2 regions of the Streptomyces sp. NPDC045695 genome follow, and region 2 is predicted to be linked to the other one. Evidence: predicted binding sites of a transcription regulator. Region 2 holds the regulator's gene; the other holds the start of a gene.
The links. Region 2 encodes HrcA, which represses chaperone genes, less so after heat shock. Its sites were predicted from a motif close to TTNGCACTCNGNNNNNCNGAGTGCNAA; they were not measured.
Positions count from the first base shown of each region.

Region 1: the regulator HrcA is predicted to act here: its motif matches at 6,183-6,209, upstream of groL (chaperonin GroEL).

Region 1 covers NZ_JBWKJU010000003.1:419,646-428,976, reverse strand. Annotated here, with positions in the region: gene otsB (trehalose-phosphatase) at 1-661, shown strand, start outside; gene AC07DU_RS08280 (alpha,alpha-trehalose-phosphate synthase (UDP-forming)) at 1,047-2,423, opposite strand; gene AC07DU_RS08275 (glucosyl-3-phosphoglycerate synthase) at 2,470-3,420, opposite strand; SAM riboswitch class I at 3,607-3,762, shown strand; gene thrC (threonine synthase) at 3,780-5,054, shown strand; gene AC07DU_RS08265 (MoaD/ThiS family protein) at 5,095-5,373, shown strand; gene AC07DU_RS08260 (cold-shock protein) at 5,799-6,005, shown strand; gene groL (chaperonin GroEL) at 6,338-7,960, shown strand; gene AC07DU_RS08250 (Uma2 family endonuclease) at 8,063-8,626, opposite strand; gene AC07DU_RS08245 (phosphoribosylanthranilate isomerase) at 8,755-9,331, shown strand, end outside.
Region 2 covers NZ_JBWKJU010000008.1:299,446-308,776, reverse strand. Annotated here, with positions in the region: gene AC07DU_RS17425 (nitronate monooxygenase) at 1-951, opposite strand, end outside; gene dnaJ (molecular chaperone DnaJ) at 1,171-2,310, opposite strand; gene hrcA (heat-inducible transcriptional repressor HrcA) at 2,311-3,327, opposite strand; gene AC07DU_RS17410 (MBL fold metallo-hydrolase) at 3,487-4,212, shown strand; gene AC07DU_RS17405 (DUF3097 domain-containing protein) at 4,241-5,041, shown strand; gene AC07DU_RS17400 (ADP-ribosyltransferase) at 5,143-5,760, shown strand; gene hemW (radical SAM family heme chaperone HemW) at 5,780-7,012, opposite strand; gene AC07DU_RS17390 (AMP-dependent synthetase/ligase) at 7,312-9,204, opposite strand.

The sequences.
Region 1 (9,331 bases), on a different contig from region 2:
CGAGGTCGACTCGGTCGCCGTGATCACCGGCCGGCCGGCGGGCGTCGCCGTCCGCTACGGGGGCTTCGCCGGGGTGCCCGGGCTGGAACACCTCGTCGTCCTCGGCCACTACGGGGCCGAACGCTGGGACGCGGTCACGGGCATCGTGCACGCCCCCGCCGAGCACCCGGGCGTGGCGGCGGTACGGGCCGAGCTGCCGGGGTTCCTGGAGGCCATCGGGGCGTGGCGCGGGACCTGGATCGAGGAGAAGGGCCGCGCGCTGGCGGTGCACACCCGGCGGGCGGAGAACCCGGCGGCGGCCTTCGCGGCCCTGCGCGAGCCCCTGGCCGAGCTGGCGGCCCGCCACGGGCTGATGGTGGAGCCGGGCCGGGCGGTGCTGGAGCTGAGGCCGCCGGGCGTGGACAAGGGCGTCGCCCTGACGGAGTTCCTCGCGGAGCGGTCGGCGGAGGCGGTGCTGTACGCGGGCGACGACCTGGGCGACCTGGCCGCGTACTCGGCCGTCGAGAAGCGCCGGGCCGAGGGCCTGCCGGGCCTCCTGGTCGCCAGCGGCTCCGCCGAGGTCCCCGAACTGGCCTCCCGCGCCGACCTGGTCCTCCCGGGCCCGGGCTCGGTAGCGGCCTTCCTGTCGGCCCTGGCCGCGGCGATCACCGCGCCGCGCTAATTCAGCCTCGCGGGGGTTTGAGGCCGCCATCTCGCCGTGCCGGCCATCTCCGCCTCGCGGGCGTTTGAGCCGCACTAATTCAGCCTCGCCGGCGTTTGAGGCGCGAGGTCTGGGGCGGCGCCCCAGGAAGCGGACCTGCACGTCCGTTGCCCACCTCGGCGCCGTGGTCGGGGGCGCTGCCCCCGAGCCCCCGCGCCTCAAACGCCGGCGGGGCTGGATGTGCGGCGCCGCCGTCGGGGGCGCTGCCTCCGAACCCCCGCGCCTCAAACGCCGGCGGGGCTGGGTTTGGCCCTGCGGGGCGGGGTTTGGCCCAGCGCAACTGGATGTGTCCCTGCGGGGCTGGGGTGGCCCGGCGCAGCTGCAGGTGCCCCTGCGGGGCTGGGCGTCAGGCTCGGAGGTCCGTCAGCTGGGTGGTGAACCAGGCCGACGGGGGGAGGGCCGTCGCGGCTGCGGCCAGGCGCTTCGTGCGTTCCGCACGCTCCGCCTCCGGCATGGCCAGCGCCGCGTGCAGCGCCTCCGCCGTCGCCGTCACGTCGTACGGGTTCACCGTCAGCGCGTCCTCGCGGAGCTCCTCGTACGCCCCCGCGCCCGTCGACAGGACCAGCGCGCAGCCCGCCTCCGACACCACCGGGATCTCCTTCGCCACGAGGTTCATCCCGTCCCGGACCGGGTTCACCAGCGCCACGTCCGCCAGCCGGTACGCCGCCAGCGAGCGGGCGAAGTCGTCCTTCACCGACACCAGCACCGGCTGCCAGTCCGCCGTCCCGAACTCCTCGTTCACGGCCGCCGCCAGCTCCCGTACCGACTGGGTGTACTCCCGGTACACCGCCAGGTCCTGCCGTGAGGGGTACGCCGAGGCGAGGTGCACGACGCGGCCCCGCCATTCGGGGTGCGAGGCGAGCAGTTCCCGGTAGGCCAGCAGGCCCCGCAGGATGTTCTTCGACAGCTCCGTCCGGTCCACCCGGACGATCGTCTTCAGGCCGCCGACCTCCGCGCGCAGCTCCGCCAGCTTCGCGTCGACCTCCGGCCGGTGCGCGAGCGCGCGCAGCTCGTCGCCGTCCACGCCCAGCGGGTACACCGCCACGCGCGCCGTCGCGGCCCCCGTACCCGCCCCGGTGCCCTCCACGAACGCGTTCGCCCACGCCCGCGTGTGGAAGCCCGCCACGTCCGCGCCGAGCATCCCCCGCGCCAGCTCGACGCGGACGTCGGACGGGAGCATGTGGAGGAACTCCGGGGACGCCCACGGAGTGTGCGTGAAGTGCCCGATCCGCAGGTCCGGCCGCAGCTCCCGCAGCTGCCCCGGGACCAGCGCGAGGTGGTAGTCCTGCACCAGGACGCACGCCTCGGGCGCCGCCTCCTCGGCCAGGGCCTCGGCGAAGGCGCGGTTGTAGGACCTGTACGACTCCCACCGGCGCCAGAACGCCGCGTCGAAGACCGGCTCGCGCGGGATGTCGTACAGGTGGTGGTGGGTGAACCACAGCACCGAATTGGCGATCCCGTTGTACGCGTCGTCGTACACCGTGGGATCGATGTCCAGCATCCGGACGCCCGGCTCGGCCACCCCCCGGCGGACCGCCTCCCGGTCCGCCTCCGACAGCGCCGCGCAGATCCACAGCGTCTGCGGCTGCTCCGCGAGGGCCGCCGAGAGCCCGGAGACGAGGCCGCCCCCGCCGCGCCGGGCGCTGAGGCCGCCGTCGGTGTCGAGGGTGTACGAGAGGGGGCCGCGGTTCGCGGCGACGAGTACTTGATGGGATGCAGCCATGTCGCGAACCTAGCCCGGGCCGGGCCCGCTCAAACCGTCCGCTGCGTCACGCCACGCGCCGCACCGCGTACTCCTTGACCCCCAGCATCGGCGGCCGCTCCTCGGTGTCCACCGCGTACGTCCGCGGCACGAAGCCCTCCGGCCCCCGCTCGAACTGCGTCAGCTCCGGCCGTACGAGGTGCCCGCGCGAGAGCCGCAGCAGGGCCGTGCGGTAGATCGCCGCGGCCATCCGGCCCAGCGCCTGTCCGTCCTGATGGCGGTGCAGGCGTACGCCCACGTCCACCTGGGCCAGCGCGTCCAGCCCGACCGTGTGCAGCGCGTCCACCAGGAGGCCCAGCTCGACGCCGTACCCGACGGGGAACGGCAGCCGCTCCAGCAGGGAGCGGCGTACGGCGTACTCGCCGCCCAGCGGCTGGACGAAACCGGCCAGCTGCGGCCAGTGGAGGTTGAGCAGGGGACGGGCCACCAGCTCGGTGACCCTGCCGCCCTGGCCGGGAGCGTCGCCCAGCGGGCGGTCGTACATCGCCTTGACGAACTGCACGTCCGGCTCGGTGAGCAGCGGCCCGACGATCCCCGAGACGAAGGAGGCCGAGAAGTCGCGCAGGTCGGCGTCGACGAAGCAGACGATGTCACCGCTGGTGGCCAGCAGCGAGCGCCACAGCACCTCGCCCTTGCCGTGCAGCGCCGGGATCCTCGGCAGGATCTCGTCGCGGTGCACCACCCGCGCTCCCGCGTCCGCCGCGACCTGCGCGGTCCGGTCCTGCGAGCCCGAGTCGACGACCAGCAGTTCGTCCACCAGGGGGACGGGCAGTCCCTCGATCAGCTCGCGCCGGATCGTCTCGACGATCGCGCCGACGGTGGCTTCCTCGTCGAGCGCGGGCAGCACCACGCTGACCGTGCTGCCTGTCGCCCGTTTCCGGTCGAGCAGCTGGTCGAGCGGTCGGTCGGCGGCTGACCAGGAGCGGTCGGCCAGCCAGCGCTCCACCTCTTCCAGCACTCTCGGCACTCCCTGTTTCGTCCCCTGTATGGACCAGTTTGTGATCCATCTCGCGGTTCGGACGGCTGTCTCAACCACCCGGGCCTTCGGTTACAGTCTTGAACAACGCGAAGGACCACCGCATGCCGGGGGTCCCCGCGAACAAACGCACCGGCGCGCCACAGAGCGCGTATGCCGGTGCCATACCGCTCATCCAGAGGGGCAGAGGGACACGGCCCGTTGAAGCCCCGGCAACCCTCCAGTCGGTTCTCGCGATGCGTTGTACGCATCCCCGCGAGGTCCCCGGCTAGGGAAGGTGCCAATTCCGTCTCATGGCGAAGTGCGCCATGGGGAAGATGAGGAGAAAGGGCCTCGCCATCATGGCTGCACAGACTGTTGCCACCTCTGTCGATCTCGGACCTGCCACCGGCCTCTCGTGCCGTGAGTGCGGTACCCGCTTCGAACTCGGACCCGTCTTCGCCTGCGTCGAGTGTTTCGGACCGCTGGAAGTCGCCTACGACCTTCCCACCGGTGACCCCGAAGCCCTGCGCGCCGCGATCGAGGCCGGCCCGAACAACATCTGGCGGTACGCGCCGCTGCTGCCCGTCCCCGCGGACGTGGCCTTCAAGCCGAGCCTGAACCCGGGCTTCACCAAGCTCGTGGACGCGGCCAACCTGGCCAAGGAGCTCGGCGTCACCGGCAAGCTGTACGTCAAGGACGACTCCGGCAACCCGACGCACTCCTTCAAGGACCGCGTGGTCGCCATCGCCGTCGAGGCCGCCCGCGCCTTCGGCTTCACCACCCTGTCCTGCTCCTCCACGGGCAACCTGGCCGGCGCCGTCGGCGCCGCGGCCGCCCGGGCGGGCTTCCGCTCCTGCGTGTTCATCCCGCACGACCTGGAGCAGGGCAAGGTCGTCATGGCCGGTGTCTACGGCGGCGACCTGGTCGGCATCGAGGGCAACTACGACGACGTCAACCGCTTCTGCTCCGAGCTCATCGGCGACCCGCTGGGCGAGGGCTGGGGCTTCGTCAACGTCAACCTGCGCCCGTACTACGGCGAGGGCTCCAAGACCCTGGCGTACGAGATCTGCGAGCAGCTCGGCTGGCGGCTGCCCGACCAGATCGTGATCCCGATCGCGTCCGGCTCGCAGCTGACGAAGATCGACAAGGGCCTGCAGGAGCTGATCAAGCTCGGCCTCGTCGAGGACAAGCCGTACAAGATCTTCGGTGCCCAGGCCGAGGGCTGCTCCCCGGTGTCGACCGCCTTCAAGGCCGGTCACGACGTGGTCCGCCCGCAGAAGCCGAACACGATCGCCAAGTCGCTGGCCATCGGCAACCCGGCGGACGGCCCGTACGTCCTGGACATCGCGCGGCGCACCGGCGGTTTCGTCGAGGACGTCAACGACGAGCAGGTCGTCGAGGCCATCAAGATCCTCGCCCAGACCGAGGGCATCTTCGCCGAGACCGCGGGCGGCGTGACCGTCGGCGTGACGAAGAAGCTCATCGAGAACGGGCAGCTCGACCCGGAGCTGACCACCGTCATCCTCAACACCGGTGACGGCCTCAAGACCCTGGAGGCGGTGGCCGCGGACAGCGGGCAGACCGCCACCATCCGCCCGAGCCTGGACGCCTTCCGCGCCGCCGGCCTGGCGTGACCTGACCAACCCCCTGCTCTACCGGAAAGGCAGTAGCGCCATGAGCGTCAACGTCCGCATCCCCACCATCCTGCGCACCTACACCGGCGGCAAGGCCGAGGTCCCGGCCGAGGGCGCGAACCTCGCCGAGGTCATCGAGTCCCTGGAGAAGAACCACCCGGGCATCGCCGCGCGCGTCCTGGACGACCAGGGCAAGCTGCGCCGTTTCGTGAACGTCTACGTCAACGACGACGACGTGCGTTTCGAGGGCGGGCTGGAGGCGGTGACGCCGGACGGCGCCGGTGTCTCGATCATCCCCGCCGTGGCCGGCGGCTGCTGAACTCAGCGGAATTCGACGGGGACCCGACGGGGACCCGACGGGAACGCGAAAAAACGTAATTGCCCCCTCCGCTAAAAGCGGAGGGGGCAATTCTGCTTGATTGGGCGCGGTAGAGTTGGGGAAGTCCCCTCCGCGGTTCTTGCCCGCCGCATATGAACGGGCCGCGTGAGGGTCGACATCGGGCCAATGTGCAAGCGCGGTATGGGGCTTTGGCGAGACATGTCGGGCCCGAGTTGCCCTGGAAGATGCCGGATTTTCACTCTATTTCAATGTTTCTCGGTGCCCAGAATTCTCGTCGGATTGACCTGTTGCACACAGCACTCGCGCAGATACATTCAGCCTCGGTCGACGCGTTCCGGCGCAAGTTCTGACCCGGGAGCGCGAAGTGCGTTCCCGCGCAAGGGCCAGTAATAGGGGAGTTAGGCATGGCTCAGGGCACCGTCAAGTGGTTCAACGCGGAGAAGGGCTACGGCTTCATCGCGGTCGACGGTGGTGCGGATGTGTTCGTCCACTACAGCGCCATCCAGATGGACGGGTACCGCACCCTTGAAGAGGGTCAGCGGGTCGAGTTCGAGATCTCGCAGGGCCAGAAGGGTCCGCAGGCGGACATGGTCAAGCTCGCGCTCGGCTAGTCCTGAAGCGATCGACCAAGACGAACGACCAAAGACCTACGAGGGGCCCACATCCTGGACACGGGATGTGGGCCCCTCGTGCGCGTGCCCGGGGCGGACGGGGGTGCGGCGCGGTCGACACCGGGGTGTTGGCCCAAGCCGCTTGCACTCGGAGGGGTCGAGTGCTAATCATTGGCGTTAGCACTCTCCCGGTGAGAGTGCTTAAAACGAGGACCGGGTCGGTGAGGCCCGCAGGGTCCGGCGGGAAGGAACCGCCGGGCACGCAGGCCGTCCGTCGCGGGCGCGGGCGCGGTCCGGGAGCAATCCACCGCTGTCCGGGAGGACCACTTCAGATGGCCAAGATCATTGCGTTCGACGAGGAGGCCCGCCGCGGTCTCGAGCGTGGGATGAACCAGCTCGCCGACGCCGTCAAGGTCACCCTTGGCCCCAAGGGTCGCAACGTCGTCCTTGAGAAGAAGTGGGGCGCCCCCACGATCACCAACGATGGTGTCTCCATCGCCAAGGAGATCGAGCTCGAGGACCCGTACGAGAAGATCGGCGCCGAGCTGGTCAAGGAAGTCGCCAAGAAGACGGACGACGTCGCCGGCGACGGTACGACCACCGCCACCGTGCTCGCCCAGGCACTCGTCCGCGAGGGCCTGCGCAACGTGGCCGCCGGCGCCAACCCGATGGCCCTCAAGCGTGGTATCGAGAAGGCCGTCGAGGCCGTCTCCGCCGCCCTGCTCGCCCAGGCCAAGGATGTCGAGACCAAGGAGCAGATCGCTTCGACGGCCTCCATCTCCGCCGCCGACACCCAGATCGGCGAGCTCATCGCCGAAGCCATGGACAAGGTCGGCAAGGAAGGCGTCATCACCGTCGAGGAGTCCCAGACCTTCGGTCTGGAGCTGGAGCTCACCGAGGGTATGCGCTTCGACAAGGGCTACATCTCGGCGTACTTCGCCACCGACATGGAGCGTATGGAGGCGTCCCTGGACGACCCGTACATCCTGATCGTCAACTCCAAGATCGGCTCGGTCAAGGACCTGCTGCCGCTCCTGGAGAAGGTCATGCAGTCCGGCAAGCCGCTGCTGATCATCGCCGAGGACGTCGAGGGCGAGGCCCTGTCGACCCTGGTCGTCAACAAGATCCGTGGCACCTTCAAGTCCGTCGCCGTCAAGGCCCCGGGCTTCGGCGACCGCCGCAAGGCCATGCTCGGTGACATCGCCATCCTTACGGGCGGCACCGTCATCTCCGAGGAGGTCGGCCTCAAGCTGGAGAACGCCGGTCTCGACCTGCTCGGCCGCGCCCGCAAGGTCGTCATCACCAAGGACGAGACCACCATCGTCGACGGTGCCGGTGACAGCGACCAGGTCGCCGGTCGCGTGAACCAGATCCGCGCCGAGATCGAGAACTCGGACTCGGACTACGACCGTGAGAAGCTCCAGGAGCGCCTCGCGAAGCTGGCCGGCGGCGTGGCCGTCATCAAGGCCGGTGCCGCGACCGAGGTCGAGCTCAAGGAGCGCAAGCACCGCATCGAGGACGCCGTTCGCAACGCGAAGGCGGCCGTCGAGGAGGGCATCGTCGCCGGTGGTGGCGTGGCCCTGCTCCAGGCTTCCTCGGTCTTCGAGAAGCTCGACCTGTCGGGTGACGAGGCGACCGGCGCCAACGCCGTGAAGCTCGCCCTGGAGGCCCCGCTCAAGCAGATCGCCGTCAACGGTGGTCTCGAGGGTGGCGTCGTCGTGGAGAAGGTCCGCAACCTCACCGTGGGCTGGGGCCTGAACGCCGCGACCGGCGAGTACGTCGACATGATCGCCGAGGGCATCATCGACCCGGCGAAGGTCACGCGTTCCGCCCTGCAGAACGCGGCGTCCATCGCGGCCCTCTTCCTCACCACCGAGGCCGTCATCGCCGACAAGCCCGAGAAGGCCGGCGCCGGCGCCCCGGGCGGCATGCCGGGCGGTGACATGGACTTCTGATCGACCCCTGGCTCCGGCCTCTGGTTGATCGGCTGTTCTCGTACCGAGGGCGGCACCCTCTCCTCGCGGAGGGGGTGCCGCCCTCGGGCCTTTTCCGGCCCGCTAGAAGCCAGTGGTGTCCAGTTCGAAGCCGAAGGGCTCCGGGACGGGCAGCGGCTCACCGAAGGACACCGTCTTGCGGGACCGGTACCCGTGCGGGGAGGGGTCCCAGAAGCAGGTGATCTCCGAGTCCTGCATGTCCACGACCAGGTAGACCGGCACGAGCCGGCCGTACACCTCCAGCTTCTCGTTCCAGTCGACGTCCTTGGTGGAGACGGACGTGAACTCGCCGACCAGCGACAGCGCCGCTCCGTCCGCGTACAGCCCGTCCTCTTCGAACGCCGCCTCGTCCGCGACGTACAGGTCCGGCCCGTAGCCGCGCTCCGACGCTGCGAATCGGAAGAGGAAGGGCGAGGTGTCCGCGAAGTGCCCCTTCGGGACGTGAGCCTGGAGCTGCTCGCGCAGCATTCGCATGCGGCGGGAATAGCGCAGTTGCGAAAACGGCGACACGACGATCTTCCCCCGGATGAGCTCGGCCTTGAAGCCGTCTGGCGTGTTCAGCTCCGCGACCGTGCGCAGGAGTGTCTCGAACGTCGGTGGTGCCGCCTGCTCTATGGGTGTGGTCACCGTCGTCCTCCGCGTGGTGTGCCGTGCACTGGGCGTGGGCTCCGTTCCAGGCTAGCGGCGTGTGGATGGCCCCGCCCGGGTGCCGAGACGGATCACCACCCATCGAGCGGTTTTGATTGACTGGGGACATGAGCGATCTGTTCGTCAAGATCTGTGGGCTGCGGACCGCGCACGACGTCGACGTGGCCGTGGCGGCCGGAGCCGATGCGGTGGGGTTCGTCTTCGCGCCCGGCAGCCCCCGTACGGTCGACGCCGCGACCGCGCGGGACCTCGCCCGGCGGGTGCCGGACGGGGTGCTGACCGTCGGGGTGTTCCGGGGGCAGCCGGTGGACGAGGTGCGCCGGTTCACCGAGGACAGCGGCGTACGGGGCGTGCAGCTGCACGGCGAGGAGGGCCCGGAGGACTTCGCGGCGCTGCGCGCCGGCGGCCGGACCCTGCTGCGGGCCACCGCCGAGCGCGTGGAGCGCTGCGGCGAGTACGGCGAGGACCTGCTGCTGCTCGACGCCCCCGACCCCGGCTCCGGCACGCCGTGGAACTGGGGCTCGGCGGACTTCACCGCGCCCGAGGGGCGCTGGCTGCTGGCGGGCGGTCTGAACCCGGGGAACGTGCGCCGGGCCGTCGAGGTCACCGGCGCGTGGGGCGTGGACGTGTCCAGCGGGGTGGAGCGGGAGCGCGGGGTGAAGTCGCCGGACCTGATCCGCGCCT
Region 2 (9,331 bases):
CGCGTCCCCGGCCGCGGCGGCCGCCTTGCGCAGCCCCGAGGTCAGGTGGTGGACCTGTGGGTACGCGGCCGGGGCGTACGGCCCGTGCTCGCGCATGAAGCGGTTCACCAGCCCCCGCCCCGGCCGTCCGGAGAAGGCCCGGGTCAGCTCGGTGCGGACGAACAGCGGATCCGTCAGCGCCTTCTTGTGCTCCGGGGCGGCGCCCGACTCCGGGCAGGCCAGGAAGGCCGTCCCGAGCTGCGCCGCCTCCGCACCGGCCGCCAGCAGCGCCGCGATCTGCGCGCCCCGCATCAGGCCGCCCGCGGCGATGATCGGGAGGGCCACGGCCTCCCGTACCTGCGCCACCAGCGCGAGGAGCCCCACGGCGGCCGTGCCGTCCGCCTGCGGGTCGTCCCGGTGGGTGCCCTGGTGGCCGCCGGCCTCGACGCCCTGGACGCAGACGGCGTCGGCGCCCGCCTGCTGGGCGGTACGGGCCTCGTCGTCGGAGGTCACCGTGACGACCGTGTACGTACCGGCCTTGCGCAGGGCGGCGAGGGTCGCGGAGGGGGGACAGCCGAAGGTGAAGGAGACGACCGGGACCGGGTCTTCGAGGAGGATGGCGAGCTTGGCGTCGTAGCCGTCGTCGCTGGTGCCGATGATCTCCTCGTCGGCGAGGGAGATCCCGTACCAGCTCGCCTCCCCCGCCAGCTGCCCGCGGTACGCCTCGACGGCGGCCGGGTCCACGTAACCGGTCTGCGGCATGAAGAGGTTGACGCCGAAGCGGCGCCGGGTCAGCGCCCGCAGCTGCTTGATCTCCTGGTACATCCCGTCGGCGGTCTTGTAGCCACCGGCCAGGAAGCCCAGTCCGCCCGCCTCGCACACGGCCGCGGCCAGCTGCGGTCCCGAGCCGCCGCCCGCCATGGGAGCCTGCACGATCGGGTGGGGGGAGAGACCGTTCGGTGCCGTGGACATGGACATGGACTGCATCGTGCCATGTCCCGCTCAGCGGGCCGAATCACGGCATTCGCCTGGCATAGTCCGCTTCCCGAGGTGACGGACGACCGCCCTCCGGTCCTCGTCCGGTCCTCGTCCGGTCCTCGTCCGGTCCGCATCCGGCCGGCTCCGGCCCGATGCGGCGAGCCCGGCCCGGGGAATCCCCGGGCCGGGCTCGTGGCGGTGCTCAAGGGCCGGTCAGCGGCCGTTGAACGCGTCCTTCAGGCGGCTGAACAGCCCCTGCTGACCCGGCGCGAACTGGCCGGTGGGCCGCTCCTCGCCGCGGAGCTTCGCCAGCTGGCGCAGCAGGTCCTCCTGCTGGGCGTCCAGCTTGCTCGGGGTGGTGACCTCGACGTGGACGATCAGGTCACCGCGCCCGCCCCCGCGCAGGTGGGTCACGCCGCGCCCGTGCAGCGGGATCGCCTGGCCGGACTGGGTGCCGGGCCGGATGTCGATCTCCTCCAGCCCGTCCAGCGTCTCCAGCGGGCACTTGGTGCCCAACGCGGCCGCCGTCATCGGGATGGTCACCGTGCAGTGCAGGTCGTCCCCGCGCCGCTGGAACGTCGGGTGCGGCAGCTCGTGGATCTCCACGTACAGGTCGCCGGCGGGGCCGCCGCCGGGGCCGACCTCGCCCTCACCCGCGAGCTGGATGCGGGTGCCGTTCTCGACACCGGCCGGGATCTTGACCGTGAGGCTGCGGCGGGAGCGGACCCGGCCGTCGCCCGCGCACTCGGGGCACGGGGTCGGGACCACGGTGCCGAAGCCCTGGCACTGCGGGCAGGGGCGCGAGGTCATGACCTGGCCCAGGAAGGACCGGGTGACCTGCGAGACCTCGCCGCGGCCGCGGCACATGTCGCAGGTCTGCGCCGAGGTACCGGGGGCCGCGCCCTCGCCGGAGCAGGTGGTGCAGACGATGGCCGTGTCGACCTGGATGTCCTTGGTGGTCCCGAAGGCCGCCTCGTCCAGTTCCAGGTCGAGGCGGATCATGGCGTCCTGGCCGCGCCGGGTCCGCGAGCGCGGGCCGCGCTGCGAGGACTGGCCGAAGAAGGCGTCCATGATGTCGGAGAAGTTGCCGAAGCCACCCGCCCCGAAACCGCCCGCGCCGCCGCCACCGCCGGAGGCGGACAGCGGGTCGCCGCCGAGGTCGTAGACCTGCTTCTTCTGGGCGTCCGAGAGCACCTCGTAGGCCGCGTTGATCTCCTTGAAGCGCTCCTGCGTCTTCGGGTCCGGATTCACATCCGGGTGGAGTTCACGCGCGAGGCGCCGGAAGGCCTTCTTGATCTCGTCCTGCGATGCGTCGCGGCGCACGCCGAGAACGGCGTAGTAGTCCGTGGCCACTTACGACTCCGCCAGGATCTGTCCGACGTAACGTGCCACTGCGCGTACCGCTCCCATCGTTCCGGGGTAGTCCATGCGGGTCGGTCCGACCACGCCGAGTTTGGCGACTGTTTCGCCGCCCGAACCGTAACCGACCGAGACGACCGACGTGGAGTTCAGTCCCTCGTAGGCGTTCTCATGCCCGATCCGTACGGCCATTCCCGACTCGTTGGCCTCGCCCAGCAGCTTGAGGAGCACGACCTGCTCCTCCAGCGCTTCGAGCACCGGCCTGATCGTCAGGGGAAAATCGTGTCCGAAGCGGGTGAGATTGGCGGTACCGCCGATCATCAGCCGCTCCTCCGCTTCCTCGACCAGGGTTTCGAGGAGGGTCGACAGCACCGTGGAGACGGTGCCGCGGTCCTCGGCCTCGAAGGATTCGGGGAGGTCCTGGACGAGTGGGGGCACATCGGTGAAGCGCCGGCCGACGACGCGGCTGTTGAGCCGGGCGCGCAGGTCGGCCAGCGAGGTCTCGCTGAAGGGGCTCGCGCAGTCGATCAGCCGCTGTTCGACGCGGCCGGTGTCCGTGATCAGTACGAGCATCAGGCGCGCGGGAGCCAGCGAGAGCAGCTCCACGTGCCGGACGGTCGACCGGGTCAGGCTGGGGTACTGGACGACCGCGACCTGACGGGTGAGCTGCGCGAGCAGCCGCACCGTACGCCCGACGACGTCGTCGAGGTCGACCGCGCCGTCGAGAAAGTTCTGGATGGCCCGCCGCTCGGGCGTCGACAGCGGCTTGACCCCCGCCAGCCGGTCGACGAAGAGGCGGTAGCCCTTGTCGGTGGGGATCCGGCCGGCGCTGGTGTGGGGCTGGGCGATGTAGCCCTCCTCCTCCAGCACGGCCATGTCGTTGCGCACGGTGGCGGGCGAGACTCCGAGCCGGTGCCGCTCGGTGAGCGCCTTGGAGCCGACCGGCTCCTCCGTCCCGACGTAGTCCTGGACGATGGCGCGCAGCACTTCGAGTCTGCGTTCGCTGAGCATGCGCACACCTCCAGCTGTGGTCCGTTGCCGTGTACGGCCGTGGTCGTTACTGCCGTGGTCGTTGGCACTCTGGGCGTTCGAGTGCCAGACATCCCCCGCTCAGTGTACGGCCGGGCGGTGAGCCCCTGGCAAGGGAGGCCCGCCAGGTAGCGTCGCCGTATGGACGTGCATTGGGAAGAGGCGGGCTGGGAACGGCTGACCGGACGGGCCGGCCGGCGACGGCTCCCGGTGTGGGACTGCACGGTGGGACTGGTGGTGGGGGACGATTCGGTGCTCCTCGTGGATCCCGGTTCGTGCGTGCGGGAGGGCGCGCAGGTGCGGGCCGAGGCCGAGCGCCTGACGGGTCGGCGCGTGACCCATATCGCATTCACGCACGGTCATTTCGATCACGTCCTGGGCGCGGCGGCCTTCTCCGGGGCCGAGGTGTTCGGGGCGGTCGGACTGGCCGCGCTGCTGTCGTCCGGCCGCGACGAGCTGCGAGCGGACGCGGTGCGCCACGGGCTGGCGCCGGCGGAGGCCGCCGAGGCGGTGGACCTGCTGGTGGCGCCCGGGCATCCGGTGTCGGGCGAGTGGACGCTGGAGCTGGGCGGGGTGCAGGTGCTGCTGGCCAATGTGGGGCCCGGGCACACCGGTCACGACCTGGCGGTCTTCGTGCCGGGCCAGCGCGAGGTGGTGTTCTGCGGGGACCTGGTGGAGGAGTCGGGCGAGCCCTTGGCGGGCCCGGACGCGGTGCCCGGGCAGTGGCCCGCCGCCCTGGACCGGCTGCTGTCGCTGGGCGGGGACGACGCGCTGTACGTGCCGGGTCACGGTGCGGTGGTCGGGGCGGACTTCGTGCGTGCGCAACGCGCCACACTGGCCGCCCGTTTCGGCGTGTCGGGGGCATGACGCCCGCGGCTCTCCTAGTGTCGGCCGGATGCGCGAGTACTCCCCCGACCTGACCCCGCAGTGGAAGCGACCCGCGGCCGTGCCGCAGGTGCCGGCCGAACCCGACCTGGTGGTCGAGGTGGCGGGTACGGACTTCTGCGGCGCGGTGGTGGCCTGCGAGGCGGGGACGGTGACCCTGGAGGACCGCTTCGGCAAACGGCGGGTGTTCCCGATGGAGCCGCGGGGTTTCCTGCTGGAGGGCGCCGTCGTCACCCTGGTCCGCCCCTCCCGGGGCCCGTCCGCGCCCTCCCGTACGGCGTCCGGGTCGATCGCCGTGCCGGGCGCGCGGGCCCGGGTGGCCCGGGCGGGCCGGATCTACGTCGAGGGCCGGCACGACGCGGAGCTCGTGGAGCGGGTCTGGGGTGACGATCTGCGCATCGAGGGCGTCGTGGTGGAGTACCTGGAGGGCGTCGACGACCTCCCGGCCGTCGTGGCGGAGTTCGCCCCGGCCCCCGACGCCCGCCTGGGGGTCCTGGTGGACCACTTGGTGCCGGGCTCGAAGGAGTCCCGCATCGCGGCGTCGGTGACCTCGCCGGACGTGCTGGTCGTGGGCCACCCGTACGTGGACGTCTGGCAGGCCGTGAAGCCGTCCGCGCTGGGGATCGCGGCATGGCCGGTGGTCCCGCGCGGCCAGGACTGGAAGACGGGCGTCTGCCGGGCCCTGGGCTGGCCGCAGAACACCGGGGCCGCCTGGCAGCACATCCTGTCCCGGGTGACCTCGTACCGCGATCTGGAGCCGACCCTGCTGGGCCGTGTCGAGGAGCTCATCGACTTCGTGACGGCTCCCTAGGGAAAGTCTGGTGGGGCGGGGCGTCAAGGCAGGGCCGGCACACACTCACCTTCGGGTGACAGTGCGTGTACTGCCGACCACGCGGGGCAAGGGTGCTGATCATGATCACCTCTGCCTTGTGGCGGCGCTTCGCCGTCGCCGCCGCGCTCGCCGCCGCGCTCCTCCCGTCCGCCTCCGCCAACGCGGCCCCCGCGGCCGCCCCGCACGCCGCTCCGGCGAACTCCTGCCCGCTCGTCGAGGACCACCTCTTCGCCGCCGCCGACCAGCGGGCCGACCTGGACCGCATCACCCCGGCCCCCGCCTGGCGCACCAACTGCAACCAGCTCTACCGGGCCGACAGCCGTCCGCCGTCGACCGTCTTCGAGGAGGGCTTCCACCCGAAGGACACGCTCACCGGGCAGTACGACATCGAGCAGTACGTACTGGTCAACCAGCCCTCCCCGTACGTCTCCACGACCTACGACCACGACCTGTACAAGACGTGGTGGAAGAGCGGCTGGAACTACTACATCGACGCCCCCGGCGGGGTGGACGTCAACCAGACCATCGGCGACACCCACAAGTGGGCCTCCCAGGTGGAGGTCGCCTTCCCCGGTGGCATCGACCGTTCCTTCATCGTCGCGGTCTGCCCGGTCGACAAGGTGCGCAAGGTCGAGATCATGAACGAGTGCCAGGACAACCCGTACTACCAGCCCTGGCGGGAGAACTACCCGGGCTGACCCTCCCCTCGGGATCTGGTCAGTCGACCAGGTCCCGGACCACCGCGTCGGCCAGCAGCCGCCCGCGCAGGGTCAGCACGGCCCGCCCGGCCTCATACGGGCCGGGCTCCAGCAGTCCGTCCGTCAGGGCGCGGCGGGACGCCGCGAGCCCGGTGGGCGCGAGCAGCGACAACGGGACGCCGTCCACCAGGCGCAGCTCCAGCAGGATCCGCTCGACCCGCCGGTCCTCCTGCGAGAGGAGCTCGCGTCCGGCGCCCGGGGAGCGGCCCTCGGCCAGGGCGGCGGCGTACGCGCCGGGGTGCTTCACGTTCCACCAGCGCACCCCGCCCACGTGCGAGTGCGCTCCCGGCCCGGCGCCCCACCAGTCGGCGCCGCGCCAGTAGAGCTCGTTGTGCAGGCAGCGCCCGGCCTGCGAGGTGGCCCAGTTCGAGACCTCGTACCAGGAGTAGCCGGCCTCGGCCATCACCGAGTCCGCGATCAGGTACCGGTCGGCGTGCACGTCGTCGTCCGTCATCGGGACCTCGCCCCGGCGGATCCGCCGCGCCAGCTGCGTGCCCTCCTCCACGATCAGCGCGTAGGCGCTGATGTGGTCCGGCCCGGCGCCCAGCGCCGCCGCGAGGGACGCCCGCCAGTCCTCGTCGGACTCGCCCGGGGTCCCGTAGATCAGGTCCAGGTTGACGTGCTCGAAGCCGGCCGCGCGCGCCTCGGCGACGCACTCCTGCGGCCGTCCCGGCGTGTGCGTGCGGTCGAGCACCTTCAGGACGTGCTGCTTGGCGCTCTGCATGCCGAAGGAGATCCGGTTGAAGCCACCGGCGCGCAGCTCGGCCAGGTAGGCCGGATTGACGGACTCCGGATTGGCCTCGGTGGTGATCTCGGCGTCCTCGGCCAGGCCGAACTCGTCCCGGATCGCCGCGAGCATCCGTACGAGGTCCCCGGCGGGCAGCAGCGTCGGCGTGCCGCCGCCCACGAAGACGGTACGGACGGCCCTCGGGTCGTCGCCGAGCACCTTGCGGGCGAGGCGGACCTCGTCGATCAGGGTGTCGGCGTAGTTCTCCCGGGAGGCGAGCACGCCGCCGGTACCCCGCAGCTCGGTGGCCGTGTAGGTGTTGAAGTCGCAGTACCCGCAGCGCGTGGCGCAGTACGGGACGTGCAGGTAGAACCCGAGCGGCCGCTCCCCCGCACCCACCAGGGCGTGCGACGGCAGCGAGCCGTCTTCGGGCATGGGTTCACCGTCGGGCAGTGCGGAAGGCATACCCCCATTGTCCCGCACCGTTCCGTCCCCACCGCCCGCCCTCCGGCCACCGGGCGCACATCCACCCTCGTCGGCGGCACATCCAGCCCCGCCGGCGGCCCATCCAGCCCCACCGGCGTTCGAGGCGCGGGGTCCGGGGCCGAGCCCCGATCTTCAGCCCCGCCGGCGTTTGAGGCGCGGGGTCCGGGGCGGAGCCCCGGCACACGGCCCGCACGGCAGGCAGCCACGGCCCGGCAGGGCAGGGCAGGGTCCGAGGAGCGCGGCCCCACCACCCCACCCCGCCGAGCCCGCGGCAGGCGTCAGGCCTCGCGCGACCCCTCGTACATCTCCTCGATCAGGTGCTTGAACTCACGCTCGACCACCGGACGCTTCAGCTTCAGACTCGGCGTGAGGTCACCGTGCTCGACGTCGAGATCGCGCGGTAGCAGCCGGAACTTCTTGATCGTCTGCCACCTCTGCAGGCCCTCGTTGAGGGTCTGCACGTACGTCTCGATGAGCCGCACGGTCTCCGGCGCGGCCAGCACCTGCCCGTACGTCTTGCCCTCCAGCCCGTTCTCGGCCGCCCAGACCATGATCGACGGCTGGTCGAGCGCGATCAGGGCCGAGCAGAAGTTCCGGTCGGCGCCGTGCACGACGATGGTCGACACGTACGGGCAGATCGCCTTGAACTGGCCCTCGATCTCCGCCGGGGCGACGTACTTGCCGCCCGAGGTCTTGATCAGGTCCTTCTTGCGGTCGGTGATGCGCAGGTAGCCGTCGGCCGAGAGCTCGCCGATGTCTCCCGTGTGCAGCCAGCCGTCGGATTCCAGGACCTCGGCGGTCTTGTCGGGCTGCTGGTGGTAGCCCTGCATGATGCCGGGGCCGCGCAGCAGGATCTCGCCGTCGTCGGCGATGCGGACCTCGGTGCCGGGGAGCGGCTTGCCGACGGTGCCGGTGCGGTAGGCCTCGCCCGGGTTGACGAAGGAGGCCGCGCTGGACTCCGTCAGGCCGTAGCCCTCCAGGATGTGGATGCCCGCGCCGGAGAAGAAGAAGCCGATGTCCGGCGCCAGCGGGGCGGCGCCGGAGACGGCCGCGCGGAGCTTGCCGCCGAAGGCCTCGCGGAGCTTGGAGTAGACGAGCGCGTCCGCGATCTTGTGCTTGGTTGTGAGGCCGAAGGGGGCGCTCGCGCGGCCGGTGCGGCGGTAGTTGTCCTGCGTGACCTTGGCGTACTCGCGGGCGACGCCGACCGACCACTGGAAGATCTTGTACTTGGCGCCGCCGGCTGCGCGGGCCTTGGCGGCCACGCCGTTGTACACCTTCTCGAAGATGCGCGGAACGGCCGCCATGTACGTCGGCTGCACGACCGGCAGGTTTTCGATGATCTTGTCGATGCGGCCGTCGACGGCGGTCACGTGGCCGGCCTCGATCTGCCCGGAGGTCAGTACCTTGCCGAAGACGTGGGCCAGCGGCAGCCACAGGTACTGGACGTCGTCCTTGTGGATGAGGCCGGTGGCGACCATGGCCTTGGCCAGGTACGACCAGTTGTCGTGCAGCAGCCGGACGCCCTTGGGGCGGCCGGTCGTGCCGGAGGTGTAGATGAGGGTGGCGAGCTGGTCGGAGGTGATCGCCGCGATCCGCTCCTTGACCGCCTCGGGGTGCTTGGCGAGGTACTCCTTGCCGCTCGCCTCCAGATCGACGAGCGAGAGCACCCAGCCCTCGGGGTCGCCCGCGGCGGCGACGGCGTCGGCGGCGTCCAGGACCACGACGTGGGCGAGGTGCGGCAGGTCGGCGCGGCGCTCGCGCGCCTTCGCCAGCTGCTTCGCGTCCTCGGCGATGAGCACCCGGCTCTCGGAGTCCGCGAGGATGAAGGCCGACTCGTCGGCGTTCGTGCTGGGGTAGATGGTGGTGACCGCGCCGCCGGCACACATCACGCCGAGGTCGGAGAGGATCCAGTCGACCCGGGTGTTGGAGGAGAGCGCGACGCGTTGCTCCGACTCCAGGCCGAGGGCGATCAGCCCGGCGGCGATGGCGAAGACGCGCTCGGCCGCCTGACCCCAGCTGAGCGACTTCCAGTCGTCTGTGGCGCCCTGGCCGCCCGTCGCGGGCACCGGGTACCGGTAGGCCTCGTCGTCGGGCGTCGCTGCGACGCGCTCAAGGAAGAGCGCCGCCACGCTGGGCGGGCGGTTCTCGAGATAGGTCTGTGTGTCGCTCACGACATCCTCCGGACCGGCCCGTGCGGCTGCGCGCGGGCGTAGGGCGCTTGCGGGGCGCTTGGGACTGGCGGGTTTGAGACGTGCCGGCTAGTGACTGGCGAGTAACCATCGAGCAGTGATCAGACTA